One region of the Streptomyces flaveolus genome, then DNA from elsewhere that is predicted to be linked to it. Evidence: riboswitches for the same ligand, from Rfam matches in the RefSeq annotation. Region 1 holds a riboswitch; each other region holds the start of a gene.
The links. A riboswitch is a leader RNA that binds a small molecule or an ion and turns the genes downstream of it on or off. The one in region 1 is predicted to bind cyclic di-AMP.
Positions count from the first base shown of each region.

Region 1 (5,154 bases):
CATCGCCTCGCACGACGGCAAGCCCGCCCCCCGGGACGGCTCGCTGCCCGACGTCATGGGCGAGCAGCTGCGAGAGATCGTCGAGGAGGAGGTCCCGGCCCGCGCCCTCATGGCGGCCTACCGCCTGCCGGAGGACGGCACGCGCGCGTGCGACGCGGCCGACCTGGCCCTCACCGTGCTGGGCGGCGGCGAGTCGTCCCGCCTGTACAACCGGCTCGTACGGCGTGACCGCACGGCCGTGGCCGCCGGCTTCGGCCTGCTGCGGCTCGCCGGTGCGCCCTCCCTGGGCTGGCTGGACGTGAAGACGTCCGGCGACGTCGAGGTGCCCGTCATCGAGACCGCCATCGACGAGGAGCTCGCCCGGTTCGCCGAGGAGGGCCCCACGGCCGAGGAGATGGAGCGCGCCCAGGCCCAGTTGGAGCGCGAGTGGCTCGACCGGCTCGGCACGGTCGCCGGCCGCGCCGACGAACTGTGCCGGTACGCCGTCCTGTTCGGCGACCCGCAGCTCGCGCTCACCGCCGTGCAGCGGGTGCTCGAGGTGACGGCCGAGGAGGTCCAGGAGGTCGCCAAGGCCCGCCTGCGCCCCGACAACCGCGCGGTGCTCGTCTACGAGCCCACCGCCCCCGCCGACGAGAACGACGCCACCGACGAGAACGAGGAGGCGGCCAAGTGACCGAGCTCGCCACCATGGAATTCCACTCCCAGCCGCAGGCCGGCGAGCCCAAGCCGTGGGCGTTCCCGGCCCCCGAGCGCGGCAGCCTCGACAACGGCCTCACCGTGCTGCGCTGCCACCGCCCCGGGCAGCAGGTCGTCGCCGTCGAGGTGTCGCTGAACGCTCCGCTGGACGCCGAGCCCGCCGGCCTGGACGGTGTCGCCACGATCATGGCGCGCGCGTTCTCCGAGGGCACCGACAAGCACTCCGCGGAGGAGTTCGCCGCCGAGCTGGAGCGCTGCGGCGCCACCCTCGACGCGCACGCGGACCACCCCGGCGTCCGGCTGAGCCTGGAGGTGCCGGTCTCGCGGCTCGCCAAGGCCCTCGGCCTGGTCTCCGACGCGCTCAGGGCGCCCGCGTTCGCCGACAGCGAGGTCGAGCGGCTGGTGCGCAACCGGCTCGACGAGATCCCGCACGAGCTGGCCAACCCGTCCCGCCGGGCCGCCAAGGAGCTCTCCAAGGAGCTGTTCCCGGCCGACTCGCGGATGTCGCGCCCGCGCCAGGGCACCGAGGAGACGGTCGCGGCCATCGACGCGGCGGCCGTCCGCGCCTTCTACGAGAAGCACGTCCGCCCCGCCACGGCCACCGCCGTGATCGTCGGCGACCTCACCGGCGTCGACGTCGACGCGCTGCTCGGCGACACCCTCGGCGCGTGGACCGGCTCCGCCGCCGAGCCGCGCCCCGTGCCGCCGGTGACCGCCGACGACACCGGACGGGTCGTCATCGTGGACCGTCCCGGCGCCGTCCAGACGCAGCTGCTGATCGGCCGCACCGGAGCCGACCGGCACGACCGCGTGTGGCCCGCGCAGGTCCTCGGCACGTACTGCCTCGGCGGCACCCTCACCTCGCGCCTGGACCGCGTCCTGCGCGAGGAGAAGGGCTACACCTACGGCGTCCGGGCGTTCGGGCAGGTCCTGCGTTCCGCGCCCGACGGCACGGGCGCCGCGCTGCTCGCCATCAGCGGTTCGGTCGACACGCCCAACACCGGCCCGGCGCTGCAGGACCTGTGGACGGTGCTGCGCACGCTCGCCGAGGGCGGACTCACCGACGCCGAGCGCGACGTCGCCGTGCAGAACCTGGTGGGCGTGGCGCCGCTGAAGTACGAGACGGCCGCGGCCGTCGCGAGCACGCTGGCCGACCAGGTCGAGCAGCACCTGCCCGACGACTACCAGGCCACGCTGTACCGTCAACTGGCCGCCACCGGCACCGTGGAGGCCACGGCGGCCGTCGTCAACGCCTTCCCGGTGGACCGTCTGGTGACGGTCCTCGTCGGCGACGCGGCGCAGATCAAGGAGCCCGTCGAGGCCCTCGGCATCGGCGAAGTCACGGTCGTGGCCGCCGAGTAGCGGCACGCGCGTGCGACGGCCCTGGTGACCGGAGTGTCACCAGGGCCGTCGTATGTCCGAATTGAGGGAGAGGCTGCCTGTCTGCCCTGTGGCGTGCGCTACAAAAAGCCAGTTGCGTTTGAGGATTGAAGACAGCCGCGTTTAGCGTCATCCGGGCTGTTCGTCAGGCAGTGCGCCGCACCCGCGGCACCGGACAGTCATCGCCGAGTCCCCGTACGGCGCGAGCCAGGGGAGCCGGGGACCCATCGCAGTCCCTGGGGTGAATCGGACGCCCGCGCTCCGGCGAGGGGGTCCGTAGGAGACCTTCCTGCTCCGAACCCGTCAGCTAACCCGGTAGGCGAGAGGGAAGGAAAGGACCAGCCTCTACATGGCGTTCACGCGCGCCACCGGGAAGCACCGCCGCCCCAGCCGCATGCACCGCACCACCGCACGCGCGGCGGGCGTCGCGGCCCTCGCCACCACCGGCGTCGTCGGCACCCTCGCGGCCCCGGCCCTCGCCGCCGAGCCCGAGGTCGAGCAGAGCGGACTCACCCCGGTCGTCACCATCGGCGACTCCATCGCCCACGAGATCGACGCCCAGGCCACCGCACAGAAGCAGGCCGCCCTGGACGCCGCCGCCCGCGAGGCGGCGATGGAGGCCGCGCGCGAGCGGGCCGCCGAGGCCGCCAAGGAGGCCCGCGAGGCCAAGGAGCGCGCCGCGCGCGAGGCGGAGCGCAAGCGCCTGAACACCTTCGTCGCGCCGATCACCGGCTCCTACGTGTCCACGGCCTACCAGGCCGGCAGCTCCCTGTGGTCGTCCGGCAGCCACACCGGCATCGACTTCCACGCCTCCACCGGCACCTCGGTGCACGCGGTCGGCGTCGGCACCGTCGTCGAGGCCGGCTGGGGCGGCGCGTACGGCAACCAGGTCGTGATCAGGATGCACGACGGCACGTACACCCAGTACGGACACCTGTCGTCCATCGGCGTCTCGGTCGGCCAGTCGGTCGATGCGGGCCAGCAGATCGGCATCTCCGGCGCCACCGGCAACGTCACCGGCCCGCACCTGCACTTCGAGGCCCGCACGAGCCCCGAGTACGGCTCGGACATGGACCCCGTCGCCTACCTCCGCTCCCACGGCGTGAACGTCTGACGACGGACGGTACGGCACCCCGAAGGCCCCGGCTCCCGAGCCGGGGCCTTCCGGATTTCCGGCCCGGTCCGGGTCCGGTTTCCTGCCTCGTTTCCGGCCCGTGAATGTCCAAAAAATCTCCCTGAATTCCCGGCCCCCGTCCGAAAGCGCGCCTCATTGGCCTAGAGTCACGGAAACACGCGTCCATCGTCGACGTTTCGCGGGGATCAAGACGGAGGTCGGACATGCCTATTCCGGCGCACTCGGTGTGCACGGCGATCCGGGACGACATCGTCGCCGGTGTCCACGGGCGCGGCAGCCGGCTCACCGAGGAACTGCTCGCTCGCCGCTACGGCGTCTCCCGCGTCCCCGTCCGCGAGGCGCTGCGCACCCTGGAGGCCGAGGGCTTCGTGGTGACCCGGCGGCACGCGGGCGCGTGCGTCGCGGAACCGACCGAGCAGGAGGCCGCCGACCTGCTCGAGACCCGCACGCTGCTGGAGCCCCTCGGCGCCTCCCGCGCGGCCCGGCGCCGCACCGAGGCCCACCTCAAGGTGCTGCGCGGCCTGGTCAGGCTGGGTCAGGAGCGTTCCCGGCAGGGCCGGGGCGAGGACCTGCGCGCGCTGGACGGCTGGTTCCACGAGACCCTCGCGCAGGCCGCCGGCAGTCCCTCCCTCACGGCGATGCTGACCCAGCTGCGCCGCAAGATCGCCTGGATGTACCTCGTGGACGCGCCGACCGGTGCCGTGGAGCACTGGGCGGAGCACGGCGCGGTCGTCGACGCGGTGGCGCGCGGCGACGGCGACCGCGCACGGGCGCTCATGGCGCTGCACGTCGAGCGGTCGGCGGCTGCGCACCGGCTGCGCTTCGCCTCCGGCGACCACCCGGGCGGTGTGAGGAATGCGCAACGTCCCGTAAACATGCCGAGCCTGCGGCATTAACACGGGTGCCGTATACAAAAGAGAGGTAATTCAGGGGGCTATTTCTTGCTGCCCGGAAATAGGGCAGGAAAAGGCCCGCCCGGTGATCCGGGCGGGCCTTTTCGGTGTGCCGTCACATCAGACGGTCTCGGGAAGCTCCTCGAGCCCCTCGGAGACCAGCTTCGCCAGCCGGTCGAGGGCGGCGTCCGCGCCCTCGGCGTCGGAGGAGAGGACGATCTCCTCACCGCCCTGGGCGCCCAGGCCCAGGACGGCCAGCATGGAGGCCGCGTTGACGGGGTTGCCGTCGGCCTTGGCGATCGTCACCGGGACGCCTGTGGCCGTGGCGGCTCGGACGAAGATGGAGGCGGGGCGGGCGTGGAGACCCTCGGCCCAGCCGACGTTGACGCGGCGCTCAGCCATGTGTTGCTGCCCTTCAGGTGTTCAGGTTGTCTAGACCAGTTTCCCACATCGTGAAGCATCGCCGGACGGCTGTGCGCCGCCCCGGGTGGTTGTCGGACCGCGGCCTCGGCCCGACCTTCCGTCCTCCACAGACTGCCCCGCGCCGTTGTCGTACGCGAGCCGTACTCTGGGGCCCATGCAGACCTCGTCGGACCGGCACGAGTACCCCGCCCACTGGGAAGCCGACGTGGTGCTGCGCGACGGCGGCACCGCGCGCGTCCGCCCCATCACCGTTGATGACGCCGAGCGCCTGGTCAGCTTCTACGAGCAGGTCTCCGACGAGTCGAAGTACTACCGCTTCTTCGCGCCGTACCCTCGCCTGTCCGCCAAGGACGTCCACCGCTTCACGCACCACGACTTTGTGGACCGGGTGGGACTCGCGGCCACGATCGGCGGCGAGTTCATCGCCACCGTACGCTACGACCGGATCGGCGCCGGCGGAACGCCCGCGTCCTCCCCGGCCGACGAGGCCGAGGTCGCCTTCCTCGTCCAGGACGCCCACCAGGGCCGGGGCGTCGCCTCCGCGCTCCTCGAGCACATCGCCGCCGTTGCCCGGGAACGCGGCATCCGCCGCTTCGCCGCCGAGGTGCTGCCCGCGAACACCAAGAT
Region 1 is NZ_JBIWKU010000010.1:226,103-231,256, reverse strand. It holds gene ACIRG6_RS28135 (M16 family metallopeptidase) at 1-673, shown strand, start outside; gene ACIRG6_RS28130 (M16 family metallopeptidase) at 670-2,058, shown strand; cyclic di-AMP (ydaO/yuaA leader) riboswitch at 2,250-2,413, shown strand; gene ACIRG6_RS28125 (M23 family metallopeptidase) at 2,426-3,190, shown strand; gene ACIRG6_RS28120 (GntR family transcriptional regulator) at 3,415-4,107, shown strand; gene ACIRG6_RS28115 (HPr family phosphocarrier protein) at 4,225-4,506, opposite strand; gene ACIRG6_RS28110 (bifunctional acetate--CoA ligase family protein/GNAT family N-acetyltransferase) at 4,682-5,154, shown strand, end outside.

Region 2 (5,154 bases), on a different contig from region 1:
GGCGAAGGGGAACGGGGAGCAGCGCTCGCCCCATACGGGGTCGAAGAGCACCCGCTGTCCGTCGATCTCGGCGAGCACGCTGGAGTGCCCGGCCCAGGTCAGCCGCAGCCCGGTGGCGGGCGGCCGGGCGAGGTCGGCGAGCGTGGCGGCGTGGACCGGGACCGTGCCGCGCGGGGCACGGCGCAGCCGCGACTCCCGGTCGAAGTAGATCTTGGCGAACTCGCGGGCCGATCCGGAGGGCCGGGTCCGGGCGGTGCCGCCGGGGTTCTGGAAGACCCCGTCACGGAAGTGCGGCGATCTGCGGATACGCGCCATGCGCTCACCGCCCGGGTCCGCGCCGAAGGCGGCGGGCCGCGGCACGCGGAACCCGGTGTGGGGGGAACGGGGGGCGGCCACGGTACCTCCTGGTGGAGTGGGTCAGGCTCTCATTGTCGTCCTGTCCGACGTCACCTCGAACGACGGATGCCACATCCAGGTTCCCTCCGCCCGCCGTACCGGTGAGGGCGCCCCCGCCGGAGCGCCCGGAACGGTTCGGCACGGCCGACGGACAGGAAGGTGGCCCCCATGGCCCGCGTGTCCCTCACCCCGCCCCGGACTCTCCTCTTCCGCTTCGGCCGGGCGAGCCTGCGTTCGTGGAGCTGACGGCCGTGATCGCCGTCGAGAGCCTGCGTTCCCGGGTCAACGCCGCGCTCGACCTCACCAGTCAGGGCTTCCAGGACTCCTGCGACCTGCCCGGCGCGGGGCGCACGGGCGCGGCCACCGCCACGGTGGACTGAGCCGGCGGGCCGGATGCGGCCGTCGTCGCACACGCGTGCGCCTGTATAGGGTGACGGGCGTGACGAGAGTCCGGTTGAGTGTGGCGGAGCGGCGTGAGGAGCTGCTGCGCGCGGCCATCGAGCAGATATCGGCGCGGGGCGTGGCGGCGCTGCGGATCGCCGACGTGGCCGCGGCGCTCGGTGTCAGCAGCGCGCTGGTGCTCTATCACTTCTCGACGAAGGAGAGGCTGGTCGCCGCCGCGTTCACCCACGCCGCCGAGGACGATCTGGCCCGTCTGCGCAAGCTGCTGGGCCGCCGTACGTCGGCGCTGCGCCGGCTGCGCGCGGCCGTGCGGTGGTACGCCCCGACCGGGCAGGCCAAGGGCTGGCGGCTGTGGATCGAGGGCTGGGCGGCGTCGCTGCGCGAGCCCGCGCTGCGGGAGGTCACGCGGGAGCTGGACCGGCAGTGGAAGGCGGCCATCGCCGAGGTCATCGCGGACGGTGTGGCCGCCGGGGAGTTCCCGTGCCCGGACCCCGACGGCGCCGCCCTGCGGCTGACGGCACTGCTGGACGGGCTGGCCGTTCAGCTGACGTCGTACACGGGCGCGGTGCCCCGCACCCGTGCGCTGCGCTGGGTGGACGAGGCGCTCGCCCGCGAACTCGGCCTGGACCGGGAGGCCCTGACCGAGCCACGCCCCTGAGGCGCCCCGCCGGCCGGAGCAGCAGGGCGTCCTCGCCTCAGGCCACCGCGGCGATCCGCAGTTTGATGTCGTCCGCCGACAGGGTCCCCTTGGCCGTGACGTGGTCCCCCGAGGATTCGCCGCGCAGGCGGCGGCCGATCCACGGCACCAGGTACTCCCGTGCCCAGTGCACGTCGTCCCGCCGGACGTCGAAAGTGCCGCGCGGTGGCAGGGGCGGCCAGGGCTGGTCCGGGTCCGCCGGGATGCGCAGGCCGAGGACCTGGCCGGCGCGCAGCGCCACGCGGGTGTGCCCCTCGGCCGACAGGTGCAGGCGGTCGGCGTCCCAGGCCCTGCGGTCCTGGACGCTGCGCAGCGACCACAGGTCCAGCACCGGGCAGCCGTAGCGGTCGGCGATGGCCCTCACGTGCCCGTTGTAGGTGGCGATCTTGCCGCGCAGGTGCTTGAGGACGGGCACTCCGCGGGTGTCGAAGCCGGTGGTCACCAGCACCGTGCCGGCCGCGGCGGTCAGCGCGGCCACCGCCCGCTCGAACCGTTCGGCCACCTCGTCGGGATCGGTGCCGGGCCGGATGATGTCGTTGCCGCCGGCACAGAACGAGACCAGGTCCGGCGCGAGTTCGACCGCCCGGGGGACCTGCTCCGCCACGATCTGGTCGAGCAGCCTGCCGCGTACGGCGAGGTTCGTGTACGTGAAGTCGCCCTCGGGGCGCCGGTCCGCGAGCAGTACGGCGAACCGGTCGGCCCAGCCGACGAACGCCCCGTCGGGGCCGGGGTCGCCGACGCCCTCGGTGAAGCTGTCCCCCACCGCCACGTACGACCCGATCACTGCTCTGCTGTCACTCTTCGAATCGTCTGCCACATCGGCCCATGATTCACCCTGGAATGTGACCTACGCGACCGTAGGAAAGGGTTGACGGGCGGTGAGAAAAGCCACTCCTAAAGTGTTCGCCAACTCAGGAATAAGCAAAGCCCGATGACGGACGCACCGAAGGCCGGACCCGGGGATCGGGGTCCGGCCTTCGGTGGCGCGGGTACTGCGCGGGACGGTCGTCAGATGGAGACGCCGTGCGAGCGCAGGTAGGCGACCGGGTCCACGTCGGAGCCGTAGTCCGGCGTGGTGCGGATCTCGAAGTGCAGGTGCGGTCCGGTCACGTTGCCGGTGGCGCCGGAGAGACCGATCTGCTGACCGGCGGTCACGGACTGGCCGGCGGAGACGGAGAGCGAGGACAGGTGGGCGTACTGGGCGTAGTAGCCGTCGGCGAGCTTGATGACGACCTGGTTGCCGTACGCGCCGCCCCAGCCGGCGGAGACGACCGTGCCCGCGCCGACGGCCTTCAGGGAGGTGCCGGTCGGGACGACGAAGTCGGTGCCGGTGTGGTAGCCGCTGGACCACATGCTGCCGGACTGGTGGTACGGGGTGCCGACGCCGGCGCCGGCCACCGGGGTGGTGTAGCCGCTGGTGGTGCCGGCGGACTGGGCGCTCGCGCCGGAGGACGTCGACGCGGAGGTCTTCGCGGTGTCCGACGACTTCTCGGCGGACTGCGCGGAGGACTTCTCGGCCTGGGCCGGCTTCTCGGCGGACTTCTCCGAGGACGGCGAGGACTTGGCGCTGCCGGCCGCGGCCTTCTGGCCGATCGACAGCTTGAGACCCGGGTGGATGAGCGACGGGTCGGAGCCGACGGCCTCGCGGTTGTCCGAGTAGAGCTTCTTCCAGCCGCCGTCGACGTGCTGCTCGTCGGCGATCTTCGAGAGGTAGTCGCCGCTCTTCACGACGTAGGTGTGCGAGGCCGAGCTCTTGTCGGCCGACTTCTGCGCGCCGGTCGCGACGGACTGGACGGACTGTCCGGCGACGGAGTGCGCGGGAGCGGCGTTGGCGGCGGCGGCACCCATCAGCGGGAGCGCGAGCGCGGCGCCACCGGTACCGGCGACGGCGATGGTGCGGGTGAGGCGCTGGGCCTTGGTACGGCGGTGCTTACCCTTCGCGGGCATGGCGAATTCCTCTCCGGCGCCTGCGAGGTGAGCTGTCGGGTGCGGGCTGGAGATGCCCGGCCGCGTCATGCCGCGGCTTTACCCCGAGCCGTTCCGGGAACCGGAACAGGCGGTTTTACCTGTGGGTCCCCCGCTCCTGCCGTGTACGGGTGGTGGACGAGTGCGGGCTCCGGTCGGCGGCAGGATTAGGCGTCCGTCCGGATCGGTGGTGAACGTAAGCGACCAAGATGCGAACGGACAAGCGAGAGGTTTCGCGGACAGGTGTTTCGCTTGATCCTTTGGAGGAACGGGCGGTCACACTCCGTGGATTCCGCGAGCGTCCTTTTCCGCAAAGCGCCTTGATAAGCGCATGCATTACGTGAACATGACGGGCAACGGACGGTCACCTCTATGACGCTGCTCACGGGAGACACTCCAGCACCCCTCATTTCCATACGAGTTGGAATGAAGGGACCAATTCGGGCAGACAGCCCAAATACCCAGCAGCCGGACCTGCCGGTCGGCCTTGGGTGACTCGTTGCCGCAGGCAAGGGATGCCGTATCGTCGGCTGGGCGCCCGTCGACGAGCAGCGCCGGCGGGGCGGAGTGGGAGGAGCCCCCGTGACGCAGCAGGTCCCGTCGACCGAACCCGAGCTGGCCGGCGTGCGCAACTTCCGGGACGTGGGCGGACTGCCGACCGTGGACGGGCGGCGCGTGCGCCACGGGGTGCTGTTCCGCAGCGGTCACCTCGCGCACGCCACCGGGGACGACGCCGCGTTCCTCGCCTCGCTGGGACTGCACACGATCTTCGACTTCCGCAACGCCGCCGACCAGAAGCTCGAGGGCCCGGACGTCGAGCTGCCGGGCGTGCGCAATGTGAACCTGCCGCTGAGTGATCCGGCCGACGGCGCCGAGTTCTGGAAGATGGTCCGCGACGGCGACCTCGACCAGCTCCGCGGAATCCTGGCGGACGGCCAGGCCGCGAACCGGATGATCACCTCCTACCGCACGATCATCAAGGAGCGCACGGCGGAGCACTCCCGGGTGCTGCACGCGCTCGCCGAGGACAGCGTCCCCGCGCTGATGCACTGCGCGGCCGGCAAGGACCGCGCGGGCCTGTCGATCGCGATCACCCTGCTCGCCCTGGGCGTGCAGCGGGACGCCATCGTGGAGGACTACCTGAAGTCGAACGCGACGCACCGCCGCTACAAGGTGCGCCGCAGCAGCTCCGCCGCCTCGGCCTACTCCCCCGAGGTCATGGAGCTGCTCAGCCCCCTGTTCGACGCGCGCGCCGAGTACCTGACGGCGGCCTTCGAGACCGTCGAGGAGACCTGGGGCGGGGTCGACACCTACCTGGAGAACGGGCTCGGCGTCACCCCGGAGATCCGGGAGCGGCTGCGCGAGCGGATGCTGGACTGAGCCACCCGCTCACGGTGCCGGCCGGCTACTTGGCGCCCACCTCGAAGAGCAGGAAGAGGAAGCCCGCGACGACGTGCCCGAGGGCGATGTAGATGAGGAGTCGCACCCACAGGGCGCGCGGGAGCTTGTCCTGGATCGTGCTCATGGCATCTCTCCTGCGGTGTGAAGGGTCGGTGTGGTGACGGGCCCCAGGCACAGCGCCGCCGTGGGGCTCTGCAGCAGGGTGTGGACGAAGAGGAGCTCCAGCCCGTCGGCGTCCTGGGCGGCGATCCGGTGCGGGGTCAGGGAGTCGAAGTGCGCACTGTCGCCCGGGC
Region 2 is NZ_JBIWKU010000004.1:160,963-166,116, forward strand. It holds gene ACIRG6_RS13985 (MBL fold metallo-hydrolase) at 1-396, opposite strand, end outside; gene ACIRG6_RS13990 (hypothetical protein) at 633-776, shown strand; gene ACIRG6_RS13995 (TetR/AcrR family transcriptional regulator) at 836-1,456, shown strand; gene ACIRG6_RS14000 (SGNH/GDSL hydrolase family protein) at 1,494-2,279, opposite strand; gene ACIRG6_RS14005 (M23 family metallopeptidase) at 2,504-3,442, opposite strand; cyclic di-AMP (ydaO/yuaA leader) riboswitch at 3,447-3,604, opposite strand; gene ACIRG6_RS14010 (tyrosine-protein phosphatase) at 4,043-4,840, shown strand; gene ACIRG6_RS14015 (DUF6126 family protein) at 4,866-4,985, opposite strand; gene ACIRG6_RS14020 (helix-turn-helix domain-containing protein) at 4,982-5,154, opposite strand, start outside.
Region 2: linked by a shared signal. The riboswitch ahead of ACIRG6_RS14005 (M23 family metallopeptidase) and the one ahead of ACIRG6_RS28125 (M23 family metallopeptidase) in region 1 are both predicted to bind cyclic di-AMP.

Region 3 (5,154 bases), on a different contig from region 1:
CGGCAAGCGGCGTGGACGTGCAGGGGGGCGGGAGACGAGTGGTGCGGCCAGGTGACGTGGACGACGAGGCACCGTATGCCAGGGCCGGTGGCCGGCTGCCCGGCGACCCCGTGCCCGACCCCGGTCTCGGCGCCGCCCCGATGCCCGTACCGCCCGTCCGGCCGGCGCGGCGGCGACCCCCGTACGGCCGGACCTTCGTGCGCCTGCTCCCCGTCCTGCTGATCGCCGTGGCCGTCCTCTACGACCTCTTCACCCCCCGGTACTTCACCGCGGGGCCCCTCTGGACGGCCGCGCCCCTGGTCGCGGCACCCCTCTACTCACGTCGCGGCACCGTGCTCACCGGTGCCGCAGTGATCGCCACCGTCATCGGGCTCCAGCTGAGCAAGGGCGTCATCCACTACGTGGACTCGCTCACCGAACTGATCACCATCGCGACGGTCGCCGCCCTCGCCGTCTTCGTGAACGCCTTCGTCCGCCGCACCGACGAGCGCCTCGCCTCCGCCCGCGAGATCGCCGAGGCCGCCCAGCGCGCCGTGCTGCCCGAGCCCGCCGAGCGGATCGGCGGCTTCGAGATCGCCGCCTGCTACGAGGCGGCGCAGGCCGACGCCTTCATCGGCGGCGACCTGTACGCGGTGCAGGACAGCGCGCGCGGTGTGCGGCTGATCGTCGGCGACGTGCGCGGCAAGGGCATGGGCGCGGTGGCCGCCGTCGCCGTGGTCATCGGTGCCTTCCGGGAGGCCGCCGAGCAGGAGGCGACGCTGGAGGCGGTCGCGCAGCGGCTGGAGCGGGCGCTGGCGCGCGAGGGCACCCGGCGGGACGGGCTGGACGCGTTCGAGGGGTTCACCACCGCCGTCCTCGCCGAACTCCCGCACGGCGACGGGGTCGTCCGCGTCGTCAACCGCGGCCACCCGCCGCCGCTGCTGCTGCACGCCGACGGCACCGTGCACCCGGTGCAGGCCGGGGAGTTCGCTCTGCCGCTCGGGATGGGCGAACTGGGGGTGTGGCCCGACCGGGCGGAGCAGGCCGACTTCCCCGGCGGTGCCACGCTGCTGCTGTACACCGACGGATTGTCCGAGGCCCGCGACGCCCACGGCCGGTTCTACGACCCCCACGCGCGACTGACCGGCCGCGTCTTCCGGCACCCGGCCCACCTGCTCGACACCCTCGCCGACGAGGTGCGCCGGCACGCCGGGGGCGGCACCACGGACGACATGGCGCTGCTCGCCGTACGCCGTCGGCCCTGAGCGGGCGACGACCTTGATCAGTATCACCGGCGGTGACGACACGACCGCCCTCCGCATAACAACTGACACACCGTCATAAACGCGTGATGTGAAGTCGTGATCTGAGAGGCGGTCAACTCGCCCGGTTTTGGCCCTTCGTGAGATGTACGTCCCGGCCGGAATCCTTAATGATCAGACAGAACGGCTTGGAATCAGCACCTCGCGTCTATTAACGTTCGATAACGCAGCGCGGTCGTCCCAGCCGTCACAGAAGGCGGCTCCGTGCGCACGCGCCGAATCCCGCGAGGGAACCGGGGAACCACCACTTTGGGGTGAATCGGGCGTATGCCGCCGTGGAGACACGGCGCGTATACGCGCGTAGGAGACCTTCCTGCTCCGAACCCGTCAGCTAACCCGGTAGGCGGAAGGAAGGAAAGGAGTACGCCCACGTGGCGTCCAACCGGCCTGCCCCCGAGGCCCCGTTCGTGCCGAGCACGCACGACACCGAAACCTTCGGCTACGACGGCTACCGTGCCGAAGAGGGCCCCTGGGAGGAGTGGAACCCCACCGCGGACTCCATCCGTCCCGTACGCGGCCGGCACCGCGTCGCCAAGCAGCGCGGCGGACTCGCCCGCAGCTCCACCGTCCTCGGCGTCGGCGTCATAGCGGCCGTCGGAGCGGGCGGCATGGCGAGCGCCCAGACCGGCAAGCCGCCGGTGTCGATCTCGATGCCCGACCTGCCGAACGTCGGCTCGCTCATCTCCGACGACGAACCGGAGCCCGAGGGTTCCGCCACCCCGCTCAGCGGCATCGGCGCGACCACCACCGACACCGCCGAGGGCACCACCGACGCCGGTGAGGTCCTGCGGGCGCGCATCATGCAGCAGGCCGAGCAGCAGCAGGTCCAGGTCGAGACCAAGGCCGCGGCAGAGGCCGCCGCCAAGGCCGAGAAGGAGGCCGCCGAGGCCGCCGCCAAGGCGGAGAAGGAGGCCGAGGCCAAGGCCGCCGCCGCCAAGAAGAAGGCGGAGGAGGAGGCCGCGAAGAAGGCCGAGGCCGAGCGGCTCGCCGAGCTGGCCAAGCAGTTCACGCTGCCGACCTCCTCGTACACGATCACCTCCACCTTCGGTCAGGCCGGCTCCATGTGGTCCTCCGGCCACCACACCGGCCTCGACTTCGCCGCGCCCACGGGCACCCTCATCAAGGCCGTGCACACCGGCACGATCACCGAGGCGGGCTGGGCCGGCTCCTACGGCTACCGCACGATCCTGACCCTGGACGACGGCACCGAACTGTGGTTCTGCCACCAGTCGTCGATCAACGTCAGCGTCGGCCAGGAGGTCAGCACCGGCGACGTCATCGGCCGCGTGGGCGCCACGGGCAACGTCACCGGCCCGCACCTCCACTTCGAGGTCCACGTCGGCGGTGCCGAGGGCGGGGTCGACCCGGCGGCATGGCTGCAGGACAAGGGCCTCACCCCCTGAGAACAGGGCGTCCGGAAGGGACGCCCACCTCTGGATCCCGGTGGTCCTGACGGCGACCCCCCGACGTCAGGGCTGCCGGTTTGCGCGAACTTTGCGTCCGTTCTCGGCGCCCCGCGGAATGACCAGTTCCGAGGCGCGTGTTGTTGTAGAACATGACTTCTCTGCGCAAACTCGGCTCCTCCGACCTCGAGGTCTTCCCGCTCGCCCTCGGCGGCAACGTCTTCGGCTGGACCGCCGACCAGGACACCTCCTTCGCCGTCCTCGACGCCTACACCGCCGCAGGCGGCAACTTCGTCGACACCGCCGACTCCTACTCCGCGTGGGTCGAGGGCAACAGCGGCGGCGAGTCCGAGACCCTCATCGGCAAGTGGCTCGCGGCGCGCGGCAACCGCGCCGACGTCGTCATCGCCACGAAGGTCAGCCAGCACCCGGAGTACCCCGGCCTGTCCGCCGCCAACATCAAGGCGGCGGCCGACGCCTCGCTGCGCCGCCTGGGCACCGACCACATCGACCTCTACTACACCCACTTCGACAAGCCCGAGGTGCCGGTCGAGGAGATCATCGGCGCGCTCGACGATCTGGTGCGCGCGGGCAAGGTCCGGCACATCGCCGCCTCCAACATCACGGCCGAGCGGCTCGCGGCGTCCCTGGAGTTCTCCGACCGCGAGGGCCTCGCCCGGTACGTGGCCCTGCAGCCCCACTACAACCTGGTCTCGCGCGACACGTACGAGGGCGAGCTGCGCGACCTCGCCGAGCGGGCCGGTCTGGCCGCCGTTCCGTACTACGCCCTCGCGTCCGGCTTCCTCACCGGCAAGTACCGGCCCGGTACGGCCGTCGACAGCCCGCGGGCGGGCGGTGCCGCCAAGCACCTGGAGAGCGAGCGCGGCCGGCGGGTGCTCACGGCCCTGGACGAGATCTCCGAGGCCCACGGCGTGCCGGTCGCCACGGTGGCCCTGGCCTGGCTGGCGGCCCAGCCGACGGTGGCCGCGCCGATCGCGTCCGCCCGGACGGTCGAGCAGCTGCCGGCGCTGCTGGGTGTGGCGGATCTGAAGCTGACGGAGGCGGAGGTGCTCAGGCTGACGGAGGCGTCCGCCTGAGGAGCCTTCTGGGCTGCCGCTACGTCCGGTACGGGTTCTGGGGCGGGTACGCGGTGCGGGGGGCGTAGGCGGGCGTGGCGTACGAGGTGATGTACGGGGCCTGTGCGGTGTACGGGGCGGGCGCGGGCGCCGCGTGCGGCCCGTACACCGGCCAGGGCGGTACGGCCACGGGGACGGGCGGCGCCGTGGCCCGCGCCGCGTGGTCCAGTGCCGGGCGCGCCGTCTCCCGCCGGCGCCACAGCTCGGTCAGCAACTCCCGCTCCCGTACGACGTAGTCGGCGCCCGCCCTGCCCCGGCGGCCGCGCTGCCGCAGGAACGCCAGCGAGGTCGCGTACGCCTCGTACTCCGCCACCGTCCGCGCCGCCGGCTTTCCGGCGTGCCGGCGGGCGTGCTGCCGGGCGATGCGGCGCGCCCGCATCGACCCCAGTACGAACGGCTCGGCCGGCGTCAGCCAGCCGGCCACCGCGTAGACGGGCAGCTCGGCCCGCACGGCGCCGAGTTCGCGCTGCCGGGTCCAGACCGCCAGCCAGGTCAGCAGGCCGAAGGCCGGCACCATGAACGCCCCGTACACCGCGAAGAAGCCGTACTCACCGAGCGAGGCCGAGCCGTTCCACAGCGCGTGCATGCCCATCGCGAGCAGCAGGCCGGACAGGGGGAGCAGCACGCGCCGCAGACGCCGGCGGTCGGCGGAGAGCGCGGCGACGCCGAAGCCGATGCCGGTGAGCACGGTGAACAGCGGGTGGGCGAACGGCGACAGGACGACACGGACGAAGAAGGTCGCCGCGGTCACCGAGGCGATACCCCGGTCGCCGGTGAGCTGGTCGGTGCCGAAGGCGGTGCCCAGGTAGAGGATGTTCTCGGTGAAGGCGAAGCCGGTGGCGGTGACACCGGCTATGACGACGCCGTCGACGATGCCGGTGAAGTTCCGCCTGCGGAAGAGGAAGACCAGGAGGACGGCCGCGGCCTTGGCGGACTCCTCCACGACCGGCGCTATCACGGTGGCGCCCAGGGTGTCCGCGCCCGTGGGATCGGCCGTGGCCGTCGCTATCCATCTCGTCGCGAAGCTGTTGGCGACGATCGCTATCAGCGCCGCCGCGCAGGCACCCCAGGCGAAGGAGAACAGCAGGTTCCGCCAGGGGCCGGGATCGACCCGGTCCAGCCAGCGGAAGGCGGCTATGAGCAGCGGCACGGGGAGGACCGCCAGCCCCAGCCCCACCAGGAACCCCTGGGTGCCGGTCTGCTCGCGCACCAGGGCCAGGATCACCAGGCCGGAGAGCGCGAGCAGGGTGACCAGCGCGCCGTAACGCACCCAGGTGCGCTGCCACCAGTGCGGATGCGTACGCGGATGCGTGG
Region 3 is NZ_JBIWKU010000005.1:568,841-573,994, forward strand. It holds gene ACIRG6_RS19045 (PP2C family protein-serine/threonine phosphatase) at 42-1,244, shown strand; cyclic di-AMP (ydaO/yuaA leader) riboswitch at 1,505-1,662, shown strand; gene ACIRG6_RS19050 (M23 family metallopeptidase) at 1,673-2,704, shown strand; gene ACIRG6_RS19055 (aldo/keto reductase) at 2,857-3,801, shown strand; gene ACIRG6_RS19060 (PrsW family intramembrane metalloprotease) at 3,821-5,154, opposite strand, start outside.
Region 3: linked by a shared signal. The riboswitch ahead of ACIRG6_RS19050 (M23 family metallopeptidase) and the one ahead of ACIRG6_RS28125 (M23 family metallopeptidase) in region 1 are both predicted to bind cyclic di-AMP.

Region 4 (5,154 bases), on a different contig from region 1:
CCGGCGCCTTCTCGGCGGGCCGCCCGGCGCCTGCCTCCGCGGTGGAGTGGTAGACCTCGTTGGACTTGCTGTCGTAGCCCCAGACGTCCTTGCCGTCGTGGATCAGGCTGTACTCGGCGGCGTTCTCCAGCAGCGAGAGCTTCTGCCGGTCGGGGCCGTCGGCCGCGACGCGCAGTGTGTGGGTGCCGGTCACCAGGCCGGTGAGCTTGGCGGAGGGGTCCGCGGAGGAGCCCTCGTCGCCGCCGCCCGCGCCGGGGCCGCCGGACATCCCGGACATCAGGCCGCTCTCCAGGCCGCCGAGGTCCGGCAGTCCCAGGTCGGTGCTGATCCTGACGGTGCCGGAGAGCTGCTGGACGTCCGACCGGGCGATCTTCTCGATGAGCTGCTGGGCCGTCACCTCCGGCAGGTCCGGGTCACCGGAGTCGGCGAGCGCGGGGACGAGCCCGATCGTGGCGGCCGCCACGCCCATCACCGCGACCGGGACGACGTACCGCGCGGCCCTGCGCCGTCCGGCGCGCAGCTCCCCGCCCTCCCCGGTGGTCGTGTTGTCGTCGGAATCGATCGGTGCCATGTGTGCCCTACCTCCGTCGTCGGCGGCGGCTGTCTCGCGACCTCGCACTTGTTCACCCGTGAGCCGCCATTCTCACCCGAATCGGTGAGGAGTGGTGTTTTTCCGTGGTGTCCATCTGACCAAATCGGCCAGGGAGAAGCGTCAGACCGCGGGCTCAACTCCGCGTACTCCTGCGGGATGACACGGAGGCGGGGAACCTCCCCCGGCCCGTAGGGGGAGGGCGCGTCGCGCCGGGAGGGCGCGGTGCCGGCCGGGGGTCAGCCGGCCCGGTGCACCACCGCGTCGCACAGCTCGACCAGCGCGGCCTTCGCGTCGCACTCGCGCAGCGGGGCCAGCGCCGCCCGGGCGTCCTTCGCGTACCGGACGGTGTCCCGCCGCGCCTGTTCGAGCGCGGGGTGGGCGCGCAGCAGGCGCAGTGCCTCGGCGTGCCGCGCGTCGTCGCTCAGGTCGGAGTCCAGCAGCTCGCACAGGGCGAGGTCCTCGGCGAGCCCCAGCCGGGCCGCCCGTTCGCGCAGCCGCAGCACCGGGAGGGTCGGGATGCCCTCGCGCAGGTCCGTGCCGGGCGTCTTGCCCGACTCGTGGGAGTCGGAGGCGATGTCCAGGACGTCGTCCGCGAGCTGGAATGCGACGCCGAGCCGCTCGCCGTACTGGGTGAGCACGTCGACGACCGTCTCGTCGGCGCCGGACATCATCGCGCCGAACCGGCAGGAGACCGCGACCAGCGATCCCGTCTTGCCGCCGAGTACGTCGAGGTAGTGGTCGACCGGGTCCCGTCCGTCCTGGGGCCCCGCGGTCTCCAGGATCTGGCCGGTGACGAGCCGCTCGAACGCCAGGGCCTGCACCCGGACGGCCTCGGGGCCGAGGTCGGCGAGGATCTGGGAGGCACGGGCGAACAGGAAGTCGCCGGTGAGGACCGCGACCGAGTTGCCCCAGCGGGTGTTCGCGCTGGGCACTCCGCGGCGCACGGCGGCCTCGTCCATCACGTCGTCGTGGTACAGCGTGGCGAGGTGGGTCAGCTCGACGACCACGGCCGAGGGCACGATGCCGGGCGCGTAGGGGTCACCGAACCGGGAGGCGAGCATCACCAGCAGCGGCCGGAACCGCTTCCCCCCGGCCCGCACCAGGTGCTGGGCGGCCTCCGTGATGAACGGCACCTCACTCTTGGTTGCCTCAAGCAACCCTTCCTCGACGGCCGCCAATCCGGTCTGGACATCGGCTTCCAGAGCCTGGTCCCGCACGCTCAGCCCGAACGGCCCGACGACGGTCACGAGGGGTCTCCTGTCTGCTGGTGTCTACTGGCGATTACCTGGTTTGTCGATAGGTCGCTGCCACCACTCAAGTCAGCGTATCCGGTCACGTTTCGATCACCGCTAGCGCCCACCGTTACAGGCCGGTCGGTATCGGATCATGCACGGTATGTTTTTGATCAGGTGATATGAGCAGATATCGGTCGACATCGCCAGAGAGGCGCGCATCAGGACACGGCACGCCGGAAGCCGCCACCGAAGATCCCACCACTCCTCCCAACGGACCGCACCCCGAGAACGTCACCCGTTCGGCATCCGCGCCCCGCTCCGAACGGGTGCCCGCACGACACGACGGAACACCGGTCCGAGCCGTCGAGGGCCGGGCGCGGCACAGGACCCACACACCCGGCCGACAGCCCCGCCCCGGCTCCCCACCCAAACGGCCCGCCACCGGTGGACGGTTGGCCACCAGTTGGCCCTAATGCCCGATTTGCCGCCCTTGTTGAGGCCCGTGAGTTGGCTCACTCCACCGCGTCCGCCGACCCCCTCGCCGCACCTCCGCCGCGACCCCCGCCGGCCCTTTGCCCCGTAGGCGAGTTGAGCCTTGGCATTCGCAAAGGATCAAGTACCCCAAAACCCCCAGACCAAGGTCAACAGGCGCGTCGAGTGATTCCTGCACTTGTTCCGGACATGTGCTCTCGCATACGTTCCCGGCCTGTCAGGCGGACGCCGAATCCTGCCACCGCCCGACGCACAGTCATCCACCGAGACACTCGCAGGCAGGAGCGGGGGACCCAGGTAAGTCGCCGCGCCGGAAACCACCGGAGCGGCTCGGGGTGAAGCCGTGCCCGTCAGGGCGCGGCCGGGCACCTCCCCGCCCGAACCCGACAGCTCACCTCGCAGGCGTTGGAGAGGGACACACACATGCCTGCCATCGGTCAGAACCGTCACGCTCGAACCAGCCGCCTCGCCCGCAAGCTCGCCGTCGCCGGCACCGGCGCCGCCGTGCTCGCCCTGCCGCTCATCGGCGCCGCCACCGCGTCCGCCGCCACCCCGGCCGCCACGACCACCGCCGCCACCACGGCGACGACGGCGTACCCGGACAACCTCGACGGCTGGATCCGCGAGTCGCTGGACATCATGGCCCAGCACGGGATTCCCGGCTCGTACGACGGCATCCACCGCAACATCATGCGCGAGTCGTCCGGCAACCCGCTGGCCATCAACAACTGGGACATCAACGCGATCAACGGCACCCCGTCCAAGGGCCTGCTCCAGGTGATCGACCCGACCTTCCAGGCGTACCACGTCGCCGGCACCTCCTGGGACTCGTACGACCCGGTCGCCAACATCACCGCCGCCTGCAACTACGCGGCCGACCGCTACGGCTCGATCGACAACGTCTTCGGCGCGTACTGAGCCGACTCCGCAGCAGGACACAACCGGACCGACTGAGCTGTACCGGCGCACGCCGGGCGTGTCAGGAGGCTCCGAAGATCCGTTCGAGGACGACGGCCACGCCGTCGTCCTCGTTCGTCGTGGTGACCTCGTCCGCGACCGCCTTGAGTTCGGGGTGGGCGCCCGCCATGGCGACCCCGCGGGCCGCCCAGTGGAACATGGGGATGTCGTTGGGCATGTCCCCGAAGGCGATCGTCCGCCGCCGGCTCAGCCCCAGGTGTTCGGCGGCGAGCGCCAGACCGGTCGCCTTGGTGACACCGCACGGCTGGAGCTCCACCGTCCCCGGCCCCGACATCGTGACCGTCGCGAGCGAACCGACCACCGCGCGCGCCGTCGCCGCCAGCTCGTCGTCGGACAGGTCCGGGTGGCGCAGCAGCACCTTGCTGATCGGCGCGCTCCACAGCTCGTCGCGCCGCTCGACCCGCACCGCGGGCAGCGTCGGGTGGGGCATCAGATAACCCGGCTCGATGAGCGTCAGCCCGTCGACCCCGTCCTGGTCGACCGCGGCGTACACCTCCCCCACCTCCGCCTCGATCTTGCCGAGCGCGGTCTCCGCCAGTTCCCGGTCCAGGGTGACCGACCACAGCATCCGGTGGGCGCCGGCGTCGTACACCTGCGCGCCCTGCCCGCACACCGCGAGCCCCGTGCAGCCGAGGCCGTCGAGCAGGGAGCGGACCCTCGGTGCCGGGCGCCCCGTCACCACCAGGTGCCGCGCTCCGACCCGGGCCGCCCGTGCCAGCGCGGCCAGCGACCGGTCGGAGACGGTGTCGTCGCCGCGCAGCAGCGTTCCGTCGAGGTCGGTGGCGACGAGGGCATATGCGGTGCGGTCCATGATCAGAGAATACGGACACCGCACCTGTCCGACTCACCCACGACCGGATGCGCACGAGGACGTTCGCAGGTGTCCGAAACCTGACACAACATCGTCTAAAGGCAGTTAAAGGCCTGTGCACCAGTTGGCAACAACATGCTCTGCCTTCTACCCTCCGGGCTGCCCCGGGGGTACCTTCCTTTTGTCCAGGGGGGACTTGATCGGGGGGTCGGGTTGAACGGCGGACGTGTACGTGTGCTCAGGCCGGAGGAGCTGAGCGAGGGGGAACGGGAGCGCTGGCGCGCGCTGCGCGCCGCATCGAGGTCGCCACGCAATCCGTTCATGGAGCCGGAGTTCACCGACGTCGTGGGCCGGGTGCGGGCCGGGGCGCGGGTGGCGGTGCTGTACGAGGGCGGTGAGGCCGCCGGTTTCCTGCCGCACGAGCGCGGGCCGCTGGGCCAGGGCCGGGCGATCGGGCTCGGCGTCTCGGACTGCCAGGGCGCGGTGCTGCGGCCGGGTCTCGTCCCGGACACCCGCCAACTGCTGCGGGACTGCTCCCTGTCGAGCCTCGCCTTCGACAATCTGGAGGCCGAGCAGGGCCTGTTCGTACCGTACGCCGCCGAGGAGCACACCTCCTACGTCATCGACGTGGAGAAGGGGTACGAGGCGTACGAGAGCGTGCTGCGCGCCCAGTCCCCGAAGTTCCTGAAGACCACCCTCGCCAAGGAGCGCAGGCTCGGCCGGCAGGTCGGGGACGTGCGCTTCGTGTTCGACGAGCGTGAACCGGCCGCGCTGCGCACGCTCATGGAGTGGAAGTCGGCGCAGTACCGCAGGACGGGACGCCGGGACCGCTTCGCACAGGAGTGGATCACCCGGCTCGTCGGGCGGCTCGCCGAGACCCGGGCGCCCGAGTGCACGGGGACGCTGTCCGTGCTCTACGCCGGCGACCGGCCCGTCGCCGCCCACTTCGGGCTGCGCTCGGCGTCGGTCCTGGCCTGCTGGTTCCCGGCGTACGACCCGGACTTCGCGAAGTACTCGCCGGGGCTGGTGCTGCATCTGCGGATGGC
Region 4 is NZ_JBIWKU010000017.1:114,431-119,584, reverse strand. It holds gene ACIRG6_RS35815 (LolA family protein) at 1-571, opposite strand, end outside; gene ACIRG6_RS35810 (polyprenyl synthetase family protein) at 829-1,839, opposite strand; cyclic di-AMP (ydaO/yuaA leader) riboswitch at 2,571-2,739, shown strand; gene ACIRG6_RS35805 (transglycosylase SLT domain-containing protein) at 2,743-3,237, shown strand; gene ACIRG6_RS35800 (HAD family hydrolase) at 3,299-4,108, opposite strand; gene ACIRG6_RS35795 (GNAT family N-acetyltransferase) at 4,343-5,154, shown strand, end outside.
Region 4: linked by a shared signal. The riboswitch ahead of ACIRG6_RS35805 (transglycosylase SLT domain-containing protein) and the one ahead of ACIRG6_RS28125 (M23 family metallopeptidase) in region 1 are both predicted to bind cyclic di-AMP.